DNA from 2 places in the Mycobacterium sp. NTMscope_Eco_3 genome. Region 2 is predicted to be linked to the other one. Evidence: predicted binding sites of a transcription regulator. Region 2 holds the regulator's gene; the other holds the start of a gene.

Region 1 (9,311 bases), 2.5 Mb from region 2:
ATCACCCTCAACCACGACAACCCCGACGTCGTCGACTACACCGTCGAGGTAATGGCGCACTGGTTGGGGCGCGGCGCCGACGGCTGGCGCCTCGATGCGGCTTACGCCGTGCCCCAACAGTTCTGGGCCTCGACCTTGCCGCGCGTGCGCGAGCGCTATCCGCAGGCCTGGTTCGTCGGCGAACTCATCCACGGCGACTATGCCGCGGTCGTCGGGGCCGCCACCTTCGACTCGGCCACCCAATACGAGTTGTGGAAGGCGATCTGGAGCAGCCTCAACGATGGCAACTTCTTCGAACTGGACTGGGCGCTGCAGCGCCACAACGACTTTCTGAGCCGATTCGCGCCGCTGACGTTCATCGGCAATCACGACGTGACCCGCATCGCCAGCCGGATGGAAAACCCCGCGCATGCGGCCCACGCGCTGGTGTTACTGCTCACCATCGGCGGGGTGCCCAGCGTCTACGCGGGCGACGAGCTCGGTTTTCGCGGCGTCAAGGAAGAACGTTTCGGCGGCGACGACGCGGTTCGTCCCGAATTCGGCTCTCCCCCACTGCAACTGGATGACGTCGGTGTCGAGACCTGGGCGCTGCACCAGTACCTGGTCGGGCTGCGACGCCGTCACCCCTGGCTGCATGCGGCATCCACCACCGCGCTGCGACTGGAAAACCGGCACTATATCTACGAGACGCGCAACGGTGACGACGCCCTGCTGGTGGTGCTCAACATCGACGACGAACCCCTGCGTGTGTCGTTGTCGGAGCTGGGTAAGGGACGCGCCCAGGTCATCGGCGGATCGGCGGCGCCGCCGCCGGACGTCGTCGACAGGCTGGTCGTGGAACCGCACGGCTGGCGAATCCTGCGTCCGGTCTAGGGGCGATCGCGAACGCGGCGTAGCCGGGCGAAGCGGGTCGCCCCATCCGGTCTAGGGGCGATCGCGAACGCGGCGTAGCCGGGCGAAGCGGGTCGCCCCATCTGGTCTAGGGGCGATCGCGAACGCGGCGTAGCCGGGCGAAGCGGGTCGCCGCCATCCGATCTAGTGCGACGCCAGGCGCGCCAGGGTCAGCTCGTCTTGGCGTCCGCCGTAATACTTCTCGAGCACCGCGACGAAGTCCCCGTCGTCCTCGGTGGCGTGGGCGAACAGCGTCATCGACGAGCACAGCTTGAGGTCATCGGGCGAACCGAAGATCTGCCCGACCGATCGCCCTTGCACCGCGGTGACCAGCCGGGCGCACTCGCGCAGCCGTGGGCCCAGCAGCTCATGGCGCAGGTACGCGCGAGCCTCGTCCAGCGAGGAGATGCCGTAGCGGACCGCGGTCGGGCTGCCGCCCAGGCCGCGCAGCTGCGGGAAGACGAACCACATCCAGTGACTGCGCTTTCGCCCGCCGCGTAACTCGTCGACGACATTGGCGTAGGCCGGCTCCTGGGCGTCCACAAAGCGTTGGAGATCGAACGGGTCGCCTGCCGAGTCCATACGACTACCGTTGCACAGTATGGAACTCGAAAGACGACAGGCCGTCCGACGACGAGTGCCCAAAGTGCGCGACCTCGCCCCGCTCCTGCAGTTCAAGCGGCCCGAGCTCAACGCGACCAAGCGCCGGCTCGACGCCGCCTACACCATCGAAGACCTGCGGCGCATCGCCAAACGGCGCACCCCCAAGGCGGCGTTCGACTACACCGACGGCGCCGCCGAAGACGAGCTGTCCATCGAACGCGCCCGACAAGCCTTCCGCGACATCGAATTTCATCCGACGATCCTGCGCGACGTCTCCCAAGTGACCGCAGGGTGGAACGTGCTCGGCCAGCCGGTCGTGCTGCCGTTCGCGATCGCGCCCACCGGATTCACCCGGCTGATGCACACCGAGGGCGAGATCGGCGGCGCGCACGCGGCGGCCAGGGCGGGGATCCCGTTTTCCCTGTCCACCTTGGGCACCTGCGCGATCGAGGACCTCGTCACCGCCGTCCCGCAGGGCCGCAAGTGGTTTCAGCTCTACATGTGGCGCGACCGCGAACGCTCGATGGAGCTGGTGAAACGCGCGGCCGACGCCGGCTTCGACACCCTGCTGGCCACCGTGGACGTCCCGGTCTCCGGCGCGCGGCTGCGCGACAACCGCAACGGGATGACGATCCCGCCCACGCTGACGCTGCGCACCGTGCTGGACGCGTTGCCCCACCCGAAGTGGTGGTTCGATCTGTTGACCACCGAGCCGTTGGCGTTTGCGTCGCTGGACCGCTGGCCCGGCACGGTCGCCGAATACCTGAGCACGATGTTCGACCCGAGTCTCACGTTCGACGACCTGGAGTGGATCAAGGAGCGATGGCCCGGCAAGCTCGTCGTGAAAGGGATTCAGACGCTTGCCGATGCCCGCGCGGTCGTCGACCGCGGCGTCGACGGCATCGTGTTGTCCAATCACGGTGGGCGCCAACTGGATCGGGCGCCGGTGCCGTTCCATCTGCTGCCCACGGTGGCGCGTGAGCTGGGTCAGCACACCGAGATCCTGGTGGACACCGGCATCATGTCGGGCGCCGACATCGTCGCGGCGATCGCGCTCGGCGCCCGGTGCACGCTGGTCGGGCGGGCGTACCTGTACGGCCTGATGGCCGGCGGTGAGGCGGGGGTGAGCCGTGCGATCGACATCCTGGCCGAAGGGGTGATCCGGACCATGCGCCTGCTCGGCGTCACGTGCCTCGAGGAGCTTTCGCCCCAGCACGTCACGCAGCTGCGGCGGCTGGGCCCCGTGCCGCCAGCGTGAAGCTGGCCGCACACTCGGGCCTCAATGTGAGGCTGGCCGCACACTCGCGACCGCGGGGCCCACGGGAACAAACCGGCGCCCGGCTGGGTTAAGCGCATCAGACTCAATTTTTGGAGGATTTGATGGCTGAAGCCAAGTCGGTGCCGGTGCTGTTTGTCACCGACACCATCGTGCTGCCCGGAATGGTGGTGCCGATCGCGCTGGACGACGCGGCCCGCGCGGCGACCGACGCCGCCCAGGCCAGCGAGTCGGGGCAGCTGCTGATCGCCCCCCGGCTCGAGGACCGGTACCCCTCGCACGGCGTGATCGCGAAGATCCTGCAGGTCGGGCGCATCGCCGGCGGCGGCACCGCCGCGGTGGTGCGCGGTGAGCGCAGGGCCCAGATCGGGGCGGGCGCATCCGGCCCCGGGGCGGCGCTGTGGGTCGAGGTGACCGAGGTCCCCGAGACCGAGGCGACCGACGAGATCAAGGCGCTGACAGCGGAATACAAGAAGCTGCTGCTGGCCATGCTGCAACGCCGCGAGGCCTGGGAGATCATCGACTACGTCAACCGGCTGACCGATCCGTCGGCGCTGGCCGACACCTCCGGGTACGCGTCCTACCTGACCAACACGCAGAAGAGACAGCTGCTGGAGACGATCGACGTCGCCGAGCGGCTGCGCGTGCTGATCGACTGGACCAGCGATCACCTCGCCGAGGTCGAGGTCAGCGACAAGATCGCCGAAGACGTGCGCGAGGGCATGGAGAAGACGCAGAAGGAATTCCTGCTGCGCCAGCAGCTGGCCGCCATCCGCAAGGAACTGGGCGAGGGCGAACCCGACGGCTCGGATGATTACCGGGCCCGCGTCGAGCAGGCCGATCTGCCCGAGACGGTGCGCGAGGCGGCGCTGCGCGAGGTCGGCAAGCTGGAACGCTCGAGCGACCAGAGCCCGGAGAGCGGCTGGATTCGCACCTGGCTGGACACCGTGCTCGACCTGCCGTGGAACGTCAAGACCGAGGATTCCACCGACCTGAAGGCGGCGCGGGAGGTGCTGGACGCCGATCACCACGGCCTCGACGACGTCAAAGATCGCATCGTCGAATACCTCGCCGTGCGGGCCCGTCGCGCCCAGCGCGGGCTGCAGGTGGTCGGCGGGCGCGGCTCCGGCGCCGTGATGGTCCTGGCCGGTCCCCCCGGCGTCGGCAAGACGTCGCTGGGTGAGAGCGTGGCCCGCGCGTTGGGCCGCAAGTTCGTCCGCGTCGCCCTGGGCGGCGTGCGCGACGAGGCCGAGATCCGCGGGCACCGTCGCACCTACGTGGGCGCGTTGCCGGGCCGGATCGTGCGCGCGATCGGTGAGGCGGGATCGATGAATCCCGTTGTGCTGCTGGACGAAATCGACAAGGTCGGTTCCGACTACCGCGGCGACCCGAGCGCGGCGCTGCTCGAGGTGCTCGACCCGGCGCAGAACCACACCTTCCGGGACCACTACCTGGATCTGGACCTGGATCTGTCCGATGTGGTGTTCCTGGCCACCGCCAACGTGATCGAGAACATCCCGTCGGCCCTGCTGGACCGCATGGAGCTGGTGACCATCGACGGCTACACCGAGGACGACAAGGTCGCCATCGCGCGGGACTACCTGCTGCCCCGGCAGCGGGAGCGCGCGGCGCTGACCGAGGACGAGGTCGCGGTGACCGACGCGGCGCTGCGCAAGATCGCCGCCGACTACACCCGCGAACCCGGTGTGCGACAGTTCGAACGGCTGCTGGCCAAGGCGCTGCGCAAGGCGACCACCAGGCTGGCCGACCATCCGGGACCGATCACCATCGATGAGCCGGATCTGGTTGACTACCTGGGCCGTCCGCGGTTCATGCCGGAATCGGCCGAACGGACGGCGGTGCCCGGTGTGGCCACCGGCCTGGCCGTGACGGGCCTGGGCGGTGACGTGCTCTACATCGAGGCCGGCTCCACCGACGGTGAGCCGGGCCTGCAACTGACGGGCCAACTGGGTGACGTGATGAAGGAGTCGGCGCAGATCGCGCTGTCCTACGTGCGCTCGCACTCCGCCGAGCTCGGTGTGGATCCCAAGGCCCTGGACCGGCGCATCCACGTGCACGTGCCGGCGGGCGCGGTGCCCAAGGACGGCCCGTCGGCCGGTGTCACCATGGTGACCGCCCTGGTCTCCATGGCCACCGGACGCCAGGTCCGCTCCGACGTCGGCATGACCGGCGAGGTCACGCTGAACGGCCGGGTGCTGCCCATCGGCGGTGTGAAGCAAAAGCTGCTGGCCGCCCAACGCGCCGGGCTGTCAACGGTTTTCATTCCATCGCGCAATGAGCCGGATCTCGATGACGTGCCCGCCGAGGTGCTCGAGGCGCTGGACGTGCGGCCCATGACCGACGTCGCCGAGATCGTGGCCCAGGCGCTCGAACCGCCGGCCGGGGCCGCCACGGTGGCCGCCTGATCTCGACGCCGGGCGTGACCCAGGGCTTTCCCCGTGGTCACGCCCGGCGTTGAATGAACCCGTGACTCTCAAACGACAAGTGGTCCATCGTGTTCAACGCCTGCTGGTCAATCCGGTCGGCCGGCAGCTGCCCATGACCATGCTCGAAACAACGGGACGCAAGAGCGGGCAACCGCGGCGCACCGCGGTGGGCGGGCGCGTCGTGGACAACCAGTTCTGGATGGTCTCCGAACACGGCGAACACTCGGACTACATCCGCAATATCAAAGCCGATCCCGCTGTGCGGGTGCGCGTCGCCGGCAAATGGCGCAACGGCACCGCCCACCTCCTGCCCGACGACGACGCGGTGCAGCGCCTGGGCAACCTGCCGCGGCTGAACAGCGCGATGGTGCGCCTGATGGGCAGCGACCTGCTGACCGTCCGAGTCGATCTCGACTGACCCGGCGCATGGCCTACGACGAAGACCTGGCCAATCGGATCCGCGAACTGCTCGCAGGCCAGCCCGGCATCGACGAGAAGCGCATGTTCGGCGGTCTGGCGTTCCTGGTCAACGGCAACATGTCGGTGGCCGTCAGCGGCCAGGGCGGACTGTTGGTGCGGGTGCCGCGCGAGGACACCGACAAACTCGCCGGGCGCGCGCACGTCGGCCCCATGGTGATGGCCGGGCGGGAAGCCCGGGGCTGGTTGCGCGTCGAGGCCGCCGGGGTGCAAACCAAACGCCAGCTTCACAGTTGGGTCACCCGCGGCGTCGAGCACGCCCGCAGCCTGCCGCCCAAATAGCGAGCGGTTTGCCCCGGCAGCGTGGGGGTACGCGATGCGGTATGGACTCCCGGGTGCGACGGCTGCTCGACGTTGCCGGCACGACTTATGCGGCACAGGCGCGCATCACGATGAGCGACAAGCCGATGCCGCTGTTCCAGCTTCTCGTGCTGTGCATGCTGGCCAGCAAACCCATCGACGCGGCCATCGCCATGGGCGCCGCGCGTGAACTCTTCAAGGCGGGCCTGCGGACGCCCAAAGCGGTGCTGGCCGCGGATCGACAAACCATGATCGACGCCTTCGGGCGCGCGCACTACGTGCGTTACGACGAGAGCTCGGCCACCCGGCTCACCGATATGGCCCAACGGATTCGCGACGACTACTCGGGTGATCTGCGTGAACTGGCCGATCGCAGTGGGCACGATGTGGCCGCGGCGAAACGGATGCTCAAGCAATTCAAGGGAATTGGCGACACCGGTGCCGACATCTACCTCCGCGAGGTGCAGGACGTGTGGACCTGGGTGCGCCCGTACTTCGATGATCGGGCCACCGGGACCGCCAAGCGGTTGGGGCTGCCCGCTGAGCCGAAGAAGCTGGGAACCCTTGCGCCGCGGGATAATGCGCGGCTGGCCGCCGCTCTGGTCAGGGCGTCGCTGGACGACGATGTGCGTCAGCAGGTGGCTGGCTGAGCGCGCAGTGGCCATACGTATCGGTACCTCGGGGTGGTCGTACAACCACTGGAACGATGTGCTGTATCCACCGGGAACACCGTCGGCGCGCCGTCTCGCCCGCTATGTCGAGGTGTTCGACACCGTCGAACTGAACGCCAGTTTCTACCGGTGGCCCAAGGATTCGACGTTCGAGGGCTGGCGCGATCAGCTGCCGGACGGCTTCGCGATGTCGGTCAAGGCGCATCGCGGTCTGACGCACTACCGTCGCCTGGCCTCCCCCGAGCCGTGGATCGAACGATTCGAACGGTGCTGGCAACTCCTGGGTGATCGCCGTGGCGTGCTGCTGGTACAACTGCACCCCGAACAGCAGCGCGATGACGCGCGCCTGGATTCGTTCTTACAGCTCATGCCCGCGTCGATCCGCGTCGCCGTCGAACTGCGGCACCCGTCGTGGAATCACCCCGCGGTGTTCGAGATATTGGAGCGCCATCGCGCCGCGTATGTGGTCATGAGTGGGCTCGGCCTTGCGTGCATTCCCCGCGCGACGACCGATTTGGTGTACATCCGGATGCACGGGCCGGATCCGGAGGCGAACTATGCCGGTTCCTACACCGACGACGACTTGCGGCGCTGGGCCGACCGGATCACCGCGTGGGACGGTGACGGAAAAGACGTGTGGATGTACTTCAACAACGACCTGGGCGGCCACGCGGTCCGCAATGCGCTCGACCTGCGCGAGCTGTTGCGTTGAGCGCCCACGGGTAGGCTGAAAAATCCAGGAGAACGGAGCACGAACCATGGCCAATTCGACCAGCTTCGTCATCATCGGCGGCGGACTCGCGGCAGCCAAAGCCATAGAAGCGTTGCGCGACAACAGTTTTGATGGACACATCATTGTGTTCGCCGACGAGGAGCATCTGCCCTACGAGCGGCCCCCGCTGTCGAAGGACTATCTGGCCGGCAAAAAGTCGCTGAACGATTTCACCGTGCAGAACTCCGACTGGTACCGCGACAACAACGTCGACCTCCGGCTCAACACGCGGGTGACCGCCCTGGACGCGGCCGGCCACACCGTGGGGTTGCCCGACGGCGCCACCGTTCCCTACGACAAGCTGCTGTTGGCGACGGGATCGGCCTCGCGGCGCCCGCCGATACCGGGATCGGACTCCGGCGGTGTGCATTACCTACGCACCTATGAAGACGCCGCCGCGTTGAATGCCGTGCTGACCGAAGGGACTTCGCTCGCGGTCGTCGGGGCCGGGTGGATCGGGCTGGAAGTGGCCGCGAGTGCGCGTCAGCGAGGCGTCGACGTCACCGTCGTCGAAGCCGCCAAACAACCGCTGATGGCCGCGCTGGGTGAGACCGTCGGCGAGGTGTTCGCCGCCCTGCATCGCGAGCACGGGGTGGATCTTCGGCTCGAGACGCAGGTCGAGGAGATCACCCGGGCCGACGGTTCGGCGACCGGCCTGCGAATGCGGGACGGCGAGACGATCGCCGCCGACGCCGTGCTGGTGGCCGTCGGCGCCAAACCCAACATCGAACTGGCCGAGCAGGCCGGGCTCTCCCTGGGTGACGGCGGGGTGCTCGTCGACGCGTCGTTGCGCACCAGCGATCCCGACATCTATGCGGTCGGCGACATCGCCGCCGCCGAACACCCCCTATTCGGCACCCGCATCCGCACCGAGCACTGGGCCAACGCGCTCAAGCAGCCCGCCGTGGCGGCGGCTGGGATGCTGGGCAGGCCAAGCGAATACGCGGAGCTACCCTATTTCTTCACCGATCAATACGACCTCGGCATGGAGTACGCCGGCCACGCCCCCAGCTTTGAGCGGGTGGTGTTCCGCGGCGATGTCGCCGGCCGCGAGTTCGTCGCCTTCTGGCTCGACGGCGAGAACCGGGTGCTGGCCGGAATGAACGTCAACATCTGGGACGTGCTTGACGACGTCAAAGCGCTGATCCGCTCCAAGGCGTCCGTCGACCCCGCCAAACTGGCCGACCCGCAATCACCCCTGGGCGAGCTGCTCGGCTGAGCCGTCCTCGGCGGTGGGCTCGGCGCCCGAGCCGTCGGCGCCGGGCGGGACGGGCGCCCAGGCTCCGTCGATGACGTCCGGTGGGCACTGCGCCTGCAGGCGTTCGCGTTCGGTGCGGCGGCGTTTGATCCGCAGCCGCGCGTCGCCCGGCATGGTGACCAGTTCATTGCAGGTCAAGTAGTACACGTCGTCGACGGCGTCGATCAGGTCCGCCTCGACCCGCAGAGATCCCAACGCGCGCAACGTCATCCGCAGCTCGTGCGTGAACCGCATCGTGGTGTCGTGGGCCAGCTCCCGCGAACCGCGCGCGTTGGCGGCAAGCCGCTCGGCCAGCGTGGCCGACGCGGGGTCGGGGGGCGCGGCCGCCGCGGCGGCGGTCAGCAACATCGTCGGGTCGTCGGCGAAGGTCGTGCTGGCCAGCTCGGCCTCGCCCGGGCCGCGGTGCCCGATGCGTGCGACGACCGCATCCACGGTGGCGGCGGTCTTCGGTGACAGCGCACGAATGCTCGCGAGGTTGCCCTCGGCCGCCAGCCCGCACAACGGCGGGTCGGCCCGCAGCGCCGACGCCAACTCCGCGATCTCCGCCGCGACGAGCCCGCTGTCGGTGATCATGCCCATCCCCGGCACGCTGCGGCCGGCCTGGCGGCGGACCGGC
Region 2 (9,311 bases):
GGCGCCCAGGGTCAGGCCGCCGACCACCGCGTAGTCCCAGTCGCTGGTCAGGTCCCGCATCAGCTTGCCGATCAATGCCGACGCGCGGTGGTGCAGGGTGGCCCGGCGCAGGTCGACGTAGTAGTCGGCCTCCTTGCCGGACGACAGCGTGACCCGGCCGTGCACCACCGCCAGGCGGCGCACCAGTTCGGCCAGCTCCTCGCGCTCAGGTTCGGCCACGGCCACCACCGACTCGTTTGGTGACCGCCCGCATCAGGGTCCGCGGGATCATCCGCTCGGCGGCGATGATCGCCTTGTACTGCAGGCCCGGAATGCTGATCACCTTGCCGCGGGCGATATCGGCGAGGCTCTGGCTGACCACGTCGTCGACCTCGAGCCACATGAACGACGGCGACTTGGACATGTCGATCCCGGCGCGGGCGTGAAATTCGGTGCGCACGTAGCCCGGACACACGGCGTGCACCGAAACCCCGGTGCCCTGCAGGCCGACGGACAAGCCCTCGCTGAACGAGATCACCCACGCCTTGGACGCCGAATACGTCGAGCCCCGCCCCGGCACCAGGCCGGCGATGCTGGCGATGTTGATGACCGTGCCGGCGCCGGCGTCGAGCATGGCGGGCAGCGCCGCGCGGGTCAGGTGCATGACCGCGGTGACGTTGACGTCGAGTTGGGACTGCAGCAGCGCGGGGTCGGTGGACCAGAAGTCGCCGGAGGTGGCGAAGCCGGCGTTGTTCACCAGCACGCGGACCCCGGCGGCGAGGCGATCGCACACCCGTTGCCGGTCAGCCGCGTCGCCCAGGTCGGCGGGAAGGACCTCGACATTGCCGACGGTGTCTTTCAACTCATCGGCGAGTCTCGTCAACCGTTCGGCGTCGCGGGCGACCAGCACCAGGTCGTAGCCGTCGCGGGCGAAGCGTCGCGCGTATCCGGCGCCGATCCCGGAGGTCGGCCCGGAGATCAGGGCGACGGGGCGAGGCATGAGCGACATCTTAATGACGGCGGCGCCACCGGCCCCCGGGCTACCCGAGGCGAGGCGTCAGCGCTGATAGTTGCTGGCCTGGTGGCCGTTGCGCGCGGTCGGCGGGGGGCGGCGCAGGGTATCGGGGCGCGCCTCCGGCCGTGGCTGGTCGCGGCGCACCGGCTCGGCCTGGCGGCGGCCGGGCGCGACGTCGGGGCCGAGCAGGCCGGCCACATCCTGCTGCGCGCGCCGGGGCGGCAACTCGGCGCGGCCCGCCGGGGCCAACGGGCGGCTCGGCGACGCGTTGCGCGGTCCCGCCGGGGTCCCGGCCTCCTGCGTCGTCTCCTCCGGCAGCGGCGGCAGCACGCGCAGCAGGTCGTTGAACTGCCGCACGGTGCGCAGGCCCTCGTCCCACTGGGTGCGGGTGCTGGTGATCGGCATGGCGACCAGCGTCCAGTTCTGCTCGTTCCACATGATCTCGGCGGAGTCCGGTGCGGTGTGGGCGAAGGTGACCATGCGGCGGTCACACGCGCGGCGGGCGGCGTCCAGGTTGGTGGAGTACACCATCCGCGGCCCGATCGCGCCCAGCAGCCAAATGTCGCTCTCCCGTGGCTCTTTGAGCCCCTTGAGCCGCAGGTCCACCACGACGTTGGTGCCCACCTTGCGGTGCAGCGCGATCACCGTGGCGACTTCCTCGAGGTCGAAGATGTACACCGCCTCGCCGCGGATCTGGCCCAGCACCACGTTCTGGGCGGCCACGTCACCCACCGTCGACATCACGCCGCGCTTCCACCGCTTGAGGATGTCGGTCGATTCACGCTCGTAGTCGAATCCGTGCGACCGCGCCCACGACTTACGGCGTCTGCTGCGCCCGCGCCGACGATCGATGTCGACGTACAGCAGCACCCCCGCGCCGACAAAGCACAGCGCGGAGAGCGTGAACCAGAGGGGGACCATCCAAAACAGGGTATCTGCTATTGGCCCGGAACACAGAAGGCGACCAGGTCACAACCCAATCAAGGTTTGCTGCGCCCCCTGGTGCGCCTTGCGCCGAGGCGCCTTTGCGCCGAGCAGACGCAGAATCGCACGCACGGCGCGTCGCCGGTGCGATTCTGCGTCTGCTCGCGGGGCGATTTAGCCCAGGATCAGCGCGTCGCCGTCCGGGCTGACGTTGACCGGAACGGTGTCGCCGTCGTGCACGTCGCCGGCCAACAACAGCTTGGCCAGCTGGTCGCCGATGGCCTGCTGCACCAGCCGGCGCAGCGGCCGCGCGCCGTAGACCGGGTCGAATCCCCGATGCGCCAGCCACTGCTTGGCCGGCAGCGACACCTCGAGGGTGAGGCGGCGCTGCGCCAGCCGCTTCTGCAGCTGCGCCAACTGGATGTCGACGATGGCCACCAGCTCACCGGGCTCCAGGCCGTGGAAGATGATGACGTCGTCGAGCCGGTTGATGAACTCCGGCTTGAACGCCGAGCGCACCGCGGCCATCACCTGCTCCTCGGTGCCACCCGATCCCAGGTTGGACGTCAGGATCAGGATGGTGTTGCGGAAGTCGACCGTGCGGCCCTGCCCGTCGGTGAGGCGGCCCTCGTCGAGCACCTGCAACAGCACGTCGAACACGTCCGGGTGCGCCTTCTCGATCTCGTCGAACAGGATCACCGTGTACGGACGCCGCCGCACCGCCTCGGTCAGCTGACCGCCCTGGTCGTAGCCGATGTAGCCGGGAGGGGCACCGACCAGGCGGGCCACCGAGTGCTTCTCGCCGTACTCGCTCATGTCGATGCGGACCATCGCCCGCTCATCGTCGAACAGGAAGTCGGCCAGCGCCTTGGCCAGCTCGGTCTTACCGACACCGGTGGGGCCGAGGAACATGAACGATCCCGTCGGCCGGTTGGGGTCGGCGACACCGGCGCGGGCCCGGCGCACCGCGTCGGACACCGCCGTCACCGCCTTACGCTGCCCGATGACGCGCTTGCCCAGCTCGTCTTCCATGCGCAGCAGCTTCGCGGTCTCGCCCTCGAGCATCCGTCCGGCCGGGATGCCGGTCCACGCCGACACCACGTCGGCGATGTCGTCGGGGCCAACCTCCTCCTTGAGCATCACGTTCTCGCGGGCCTCGGCCTGCGGAAGCGCGGCGTCGAGTTTCTTCTCGACCTCGGGGATGCGACCGTAGCGCAGCTCGGCGGCCTTGGCCAGGTCGCCGTCGCGCTCGGCGCGCTCGGACTCCCCGCGCAGCGCTTCGAGCTGTTCCTTGAGCTCGCGCACGACGTCGATCGCGTTCTTCTCGTTCTGCCAGCGGGTGGTGAGCTCGGCCAGCTTCTCCTTCTGGTCGGCCAACTCGGAGCGCAGCTTCTCCAGCCGCTCCTTAGACGCCTCGTCCTCCTCCTTGGCCAGCGCCATCTCCTCGATCTCGAGGCGGCGCACCAGGCGCTCGACCTCGTCGATCTCGACGGGCCGCGAGTCGATCTCCATCTTCAGCCGGCTGGCGGCCTCGTCGACCAGGTCGATGGCCTTGTCCGGCAGGAAGCGCGCGGTGATGTAGCGGTCGGACAGCGTCGCCGCGGCCACCAGGGCCGAGTCGGTGATGCGCACACCGTGGTGCACCTCGTAGCGGTCCTTCAGCCCGCGCAGGATGCCGACGGTGTCCTCCACCGACGGCTCGCCGACCAGCACCTGCTGGAAGCGGCGCTCCAGCGCGGCGTCCTTCTCGATGTACTTGCGGTACTCGTCGAGCGTGGTGGCGCCGACCAGGCGCAGCTCGCCGCGGGCCAGCATCGGCTTGATCATGTTGCCGGCGTCCATCGCCCCCTCGCCGGTCGCGCCGGCGCCGACGATGGTGTGCAACTCGTCGATGAAGGTGATGATCTGCCCGGCGGAGTTCTTGATGTCGTCGAGGACGGCCTTCAGCCGCTCCTCGAACTCGCCGCGGTACTTCGCGCCCGCGACCATCGAGCCGAGGTCCAGGCTGATGACGGTCTTGTCGCGCAGGCTCTCCGGCACGTCGCCGGCGACGATGCGCTGGGCCAGGCCCTCCACGATCGCGGTCTTGCCGACGCCGGGCTCGCCGATCAGCACGGGGTTGTTCTTGGTGCGCCGGCTCAGCACCTGCACGACGCGGCGAATCTCGTTGTCGCGGCCGATGACCGGGTCGAGCTTGCCCTCGCGGGCGCGCGCGGTCAGGTCGGTGGAGTACTTCTCCAGCGCCTGGTAGGTGGCCTCGGGGTCGGCGCTGGTGACCCGGGCGCTGCCGCGGACCTTGACGAATGCCTCCCGCAGGGCCTGCGGCGACGCGCCGTGCCCCGTGAGCAGCTTGGCGACCTCGGAGTCGCCGGTGGCCAGGCCGACCATCAGGTGTTCGGTGGAGACGTATTCGTCGTCCATCTCGGTGGCCAGTTGCTGCGCGGTGGTGATGGCGGCCAGCGACTCGCGCGAAAGCTGCGGCTGCGAGCTGGCGCCGCTGGCCTGCGGCAGCCGCTCGAGCAGGCGCTCGGCTTCGGCGCGGATGGCGGCGGGCTCGACGCCCACGGCCTGAAGCAGCGGCGCGGCGATGCCGTCCGCCTGGGTCAGCAACGCCATCAGCAGGTGGGCGGGCCGGATCTCGGGGTTCCCGGCGGCCGAGGCCGCCTGCAGCGCCGACGTCAGCGCGGCCTGGGTCTTGGTGGTCGGGTTGAAAGAGTCCACGACGCCTCCATTCGGGTCGAAAGGGAGCTGGCAAAAATGCTTGTCTGCTTGTTCAACGTCGTCAATCTTGAGTCTGTTCCGCTCAACTCTACCGAGTTTTGAGGGACACGCCCTACGGGGTACCCCCCTAGCGATGACGCAGACGATGCAGCACCCCGACCAGGCCGAGCTCGAACCCGCCGGAGCCCCGCGCCGGGGTAGGGGCTTATGGCCGGCCGCCCTCGCGGCCGGGCTGGCGCTCGCGGGCCTTATCTCAGTCGGCCTGCACACCGACCTCGCCGGCGGCAGCGCGTCGACCGCGGTTCCCGAGTCCGGCACGCTGCAGGTCAGCGGCGCCCGCACCACGAAGACGCTGCCCTGCCACGCGGGCTATCTGTCGGTGAGCGGAAAAGACAACACGATCACCCTCACCGGGCACTGCACCAGCGTCACGGTCTCCGGCAGCGGCAACCGTGTCGCGGTCGACAGCACGGACGCGGTCAGCTCATCCGGAACCGGCGGTCAGCTCATCCGGAACCGGCAACGTCGTTGTCTACCACTGGGGTTCGCCCACGATCGTCAACGCCGGGTCCGCCAGCGTCGTCCGGCAAGGCTGAATACACGGAGGTCGAGCCTAGAATCGGGCTCCGTGAGCCTCGAGGACGTCCAAGCGCTGCGCGTGCTGCGCGACGCCTTCGAACCCGACCGCGCGGGCCACTCGGGCTCCCAGGGTGATTCCGGTGACCTCGTGCACCGCTTCTACACCCATTGGTTCGCCCTCGACGCCTCGGTGCGCGATCTTTTCCCCCCCGAAATGAGCGCCCAGCGCGCCGCTTTCGGCCATGCCCTGCACTGGGTGTACGGCGAACTGGTCGCGCGGCGCGCACAGGAGCCGGTGACGTTTTTGGCCCAGCTCGGGCGGGACCATCGCAAATACGGTGTGCTGCCGCACCATTACGAGACCCTGGGTCGCGCGTTGTTGGCGACGCTGCGCTCCCATCTGGGTACGGCCTGGACCGTCGCCGTCGACGACGCGGCCAGGCAGTCGCTGAACCTGATCACCGGCGTCATGAGCGGCGCGGCCGACGCCGAGGAGGGGCCCGCCTGGTGGGACGGCACGGTCATCGAGCACCTGCGGGTGTCGCGGGATCTGGCGGTCGTTCGGCTGCAGCTCGATCAGCCGATGCACTACCACCCCGGGCAATACGTCAACGCCCATGTGCCGCAATGCCCGCGCCGCTGGCGGTATCTGAGCCCCGCCATTCCGGCCGATCCCGGCGGCGGCATCGAGTTCCACGTGCGCCTGGTGCCCGGCGGCCTGGTCAGCACCGCGATCGTCAACGAAACCCGGCCCGGCGACCGGTGGCGGCTGTCCAGCCCGCACGGCGGCCTGGGCGTCGATCGAGAGGGCGGCGACGTGCTGATGGTCGCCGGCAGCACGGGTCTGGCGCCGTTGCGGGCGCTCATCATGGACCTGTCCCGGTACGCGGTCAATCCGCGGATACATCTGTTCTTCGGCGCGCGCTACCGCTGCGAACTCTACGACCTGCCCACCCTGTGGCAGGTCGCGTCGCACAATCCGTGGCTGTCGGTCTCGCCGGTCTCGGAGTACAGTGCCGACCCGGCGTGGGCCGCCGACTATCCCGACGTCACCCCGCCGCGGGGCCTGCACGTGCACCAGACCGGCCGGCTGCCCGACGTGGTGACCAAGTACGGCGGCTGGGGCGACCGGCAAATCCTGATCTGCGGCGGGCCGGCGATGGTCAGCGCCACCAAGTCCGCCCTGATCGCCAAAGGCGCTCCGCCCGAACGCATTCAGCACGACCCGCTCTGGAGGTAGCCATGCACGTCGTCACCCTGCGCGACGCTTCGTCGCCGCTGGTCGCGCAGTTCGTTCCCGGCGCGGGGATGATCGGCACGTCGCTGCGCGACGCCGGCGTGGAGCTGCTCGGCCAGCGCCGGGGCCTGGACGCCTACATCACCGACGGCAAGACGATGGGGATCCCGATCCTGTATCCGTGGGCAAATCGGTTGGGCGAGAACACCTATACGGCTCAGGGCGCGACAGTGGACCTGACGCCGGGCGAGAACGGGGTGCGCGCCGACCCCAACGGGTTGCCCATCCACGGCGTCCTGGCCGCCTATCCCGGCTGGCGGGTGACGGACGAAAGCGCCGACGAGCTGACCGCGCAGGTGGATTTCGGTGCGGATCCGCAACTGCTGGCCAGCTTCCCGTATCCGCATCTGTTGACGGTGACCGCGCGACTGGCCGACCGGACGCTGACGGTGCGGACCACCGTCGCCGCCACCGGCGACGCGGCGGTGCCGCTGTGCTTCGGCTTCCATCCCTACCTGCAGCTGCCGGGCGTCCCCCGCGGCGACTGGATCATCGAGACGCCCGCGCTGCGCCACCTCGGCCTCGACGACCAGGGGCTGCCCACCGGCGATTCCCAGCCGCAACCGGCGCGAGAAGAGGCGTTGCGCGACAAGACCTTTGACGACGCCTACGACCAGGTGGCCGAGGGTGCGGTGTTCGCGGTGTCCGGGGGCGGGCGCCGCATCGAGGTGCATTTCGAGCGGGGCTATCCGGCCGCGCAGATCTTCGCACCGCCGGTCGACGATCCCGACAAGGCCATCGTGTGCTTCGAGCCGATGGCCGCGCCGGCCGATGCGCTGCGCCGCGGCGGCTATCGCTGCGCGTCGCCGGGTGAGCCTGCGGTGACGCAGTTTTCGCTCCGGGTGCGATCACAGTGACCACTCTCGTCACTGCAGTCGCTGTCTGATGACCACTAGGTGAATGCGAAAAGCGCTAGCACATGCGCTAGCGCTTTTGCGAACTTTGTATGCCTCCGGAGACGGGAACCCTTGCGGCGCAAGTGAAGAATTAGCGTCCCCGGCGCGGCTGCCACACCACCAGCGCGGTGCTCTTGGGCACCACCGCCAGGTCCCGGCGCTGGCTGGCGCGCGTCTGCGCCAACTCCTCGCTCAGCTCTTTGATCCGCGCCTGCAGCGCCTCGACCTGGTTGGTCAGCTCGATGATCCGCTTGATGCCGGCGAGGTTGACCCCCTCGTCCTGCGAGAGCCGTTGCACCTCACGCAGCAGGTCGACGTCGTGCTCCGAATAGCGGCGTCCCCCACCGGAAGTGCGGCGCGGGCTGACCAGGCCGAGGCGGTCGTAGGTGCGCAGCGTTTGCGCGTGCATGCCGGCCAGCTCGGCGGCGACCGAGATCAGGAAGGTTCGGGCATCCTCATTTCTTGAATTACTCGAGCCCTTGGCCATCAGCGATTACCCGCCCATCCGGCCCGTGGGTCAAAGCCACTGGAACGCTCCGCGGCGGCATACGCCTCGAGCGCTTCCTGTGCCGCGCCCTCCAGATTCGGTGGCACGGCGACCTTGACGGTGACCAGCAGGTCCCCGTTGCCGCCGCTGCGCTTGGGCACGCCGCGTCCGCGGACCCGCAGGATGCGGCCGTCGGAAGTGCCCTTGGGCACCCTGACACCGACTTTTCCGTCCAGCGTGGGCACCGAAATGGTTGAGCCCAAAGCCAATTCGGTGAAGCTGACGGGAACCGTGACGGTCAGGTCGTCGCCGTCGCGCCCGAACACCTTGTCCGGCCGCACATGCACCGTCACGTACAGGTCGCCCGACGGCGCGCCGCGCAGGCCGGCTTCACCCTGGCCGGGCAGCCGGATGCGCTGTCCGTCCTCGACGCCGGGCGGGATGCGCACGTTGATGGTGCGGGTCCGCGTGGTGACCCCGGTGCCCTTGCACTCCTCGCAGGGGTGCTCGATGATCGAGCCGCTGCCCCGGCAATCGGTGCAGGGTTCGGAGAAACCGAACGCGCCCTGATTGCGGTTGACCACGCCGGAGCCGTTGCACGTGGGACACACCTTCGGGCTGGTGCCCGGCCGAGCCCCGCTGCCATGGCAGTTGGTGCACGGCGCCGGGCTGGTCAGCCGGAGCGGCATCGCCACACCCTTGGCGGCCTCGACGAAATTCAGCTGGGTCTCGGTCTCGAGGTCGTTGCCGCGGCGCGGCCGGCTGGGACGGGCGCCGGCGCCGCGCCCGAACAATCCGCCGAACAGGTCGCCGATGTTGGTGCCGCCGCTGCGGCCGGCGGCATCGAACAGATCGTTGAGGTTGAATTCCGCCCCATCGCCGCCGACGTTGAAGCCACCGAAGCCGCCGGTATCGAACCGGCGCCCGCCAAAACCGCCGCCGGCGAACAGCCTTCGGGTTTCGTCGTATTCCTTGCGCTTGGCCGGATCGGACAACACGTTGTGCGCCTCCGACACCGCTTTGAATCGTTCACCGGCGGCGGGATTGTCCGGGTTGGCGTCCGGATGCAGATCGCGCGCCAACTTGCGGTAGGCGCGCTTGATCTCTTCGGGGCTGGCGTCAGAGGAGACGCCCAGCTCCTTGTAGAAGTCTTTTTCGACCCATTCACGCTGGGCCATGTCGCGTCACCTCCTCACCTTTCTGTTGTGCTGATTGTGTGGGCTAGTCACCGGATGTGCCGGCGTTATCGTCCGATTCCACCGGCGCGGTTTCGTCGGACTCACCGGTCGCGGCCGATTCGTCGCCATCGTCGGCGACCGTGTCGACGACACCGACCATGGCGTGGCGCAGGATTTGATCGCCGAGCTTGTAGCCCTGCCGCATGACGGTGCCGATCACCGGGCGGGAGCCATC

What was found. Region 2 encodes HspR, which represses chaperone genes until heat shock. Its sites were predicted from a motif close to ANNTGAGTNNNNNNNACTCANNT; they were not measured.
Region 1: the regulator HspR is predicted to act here: its motif matches at 2,839-2,861, upstream of lon (endopeptidase La).

What each region holds. Positions count from the first base shown of each region.
Region 1 is NZ_CDRJYZ010000001.1:2,321,572-2,330,882, forward strand. Features, by position in the region: gene AC0KTM_RS10715 (alpha-amylase family protein) at 1-873, shown strand, start outside; gene AC0KTM_RS10720 (DUF1810 domain-containing protein) at 1,036-1,473, opposite strand; gene AC0KTM_RS10725 (alpha-hydroxy acid oxidase) at 1,493-2,752, shown strand; gene lon (endopeptidase La) at 2,875-5,196, shown strand; gene AC0KTM_RS10735 (nitroreductase family deazaflavin-dependent oxidoreductase) at 5,258-5,635, shown strand; gene AC0KTM_RS10740 (TfoX/Sxy family protein) at 5,644-5,976, shown strand; gene AC0KTM_RS10745 (endonuclease) at 6,018-6,644, shown strand; gene AC0KTM_RS10750 (DUF72 domain-containing protein) at 6,652-7,377, shown strand; gene AC0KTM_RS10755 (NAD(P)/FAD-dependent oxidoreductase) at 7,424-8,656, shown strand; gene AC0KTM_RS10760 (NAD-dependent epimerase/dehydratase family protein) at 8,630-9,311, opposite strand, start outside.
Region 2 is NZ_CDRJYZ010000001.1:4,847,776-4,857,086, forward strand. Features, by position in the region: gene pyrE (orotate phosphoribosyltransferase) at 1-219, opposite strand, end outside; gene AC0KTM_RS22495 (SDR family NAD(P)-dependent oxidoreductase) at 206-979, opposite strand; gene ttfA (trehalose monomycolate transport factor TtfA) at 1,037-1,915, opposite strand; gene clpB (ATP-dependent chaperone ClpB) at 2,093-4,639, opposite strand; partial or broken gene AC0KTM_RS22510 (DUF3060 domain-containing protein) at 4,785-5,235, shown strand; gene AC0KTM_RS22515 (FAD-binding oxidoreductase) at 5,268-6,458, shown strand; gene AC0KTM_RS22520 (aldose 1-epimerase) at 6,461-7,372, shown strand; gene AC0KTM_RS22525 (heat shock protein transcriptional repressor HspR) at 7,503-7,898, opposite strand; gene dnaJ (molecular chaperone DnaJ) at 7,898-9,076, opposite strand; gene grpE (nucleotide exchange factor GrpE) at 9,120-9,311, opposite strand, start outside.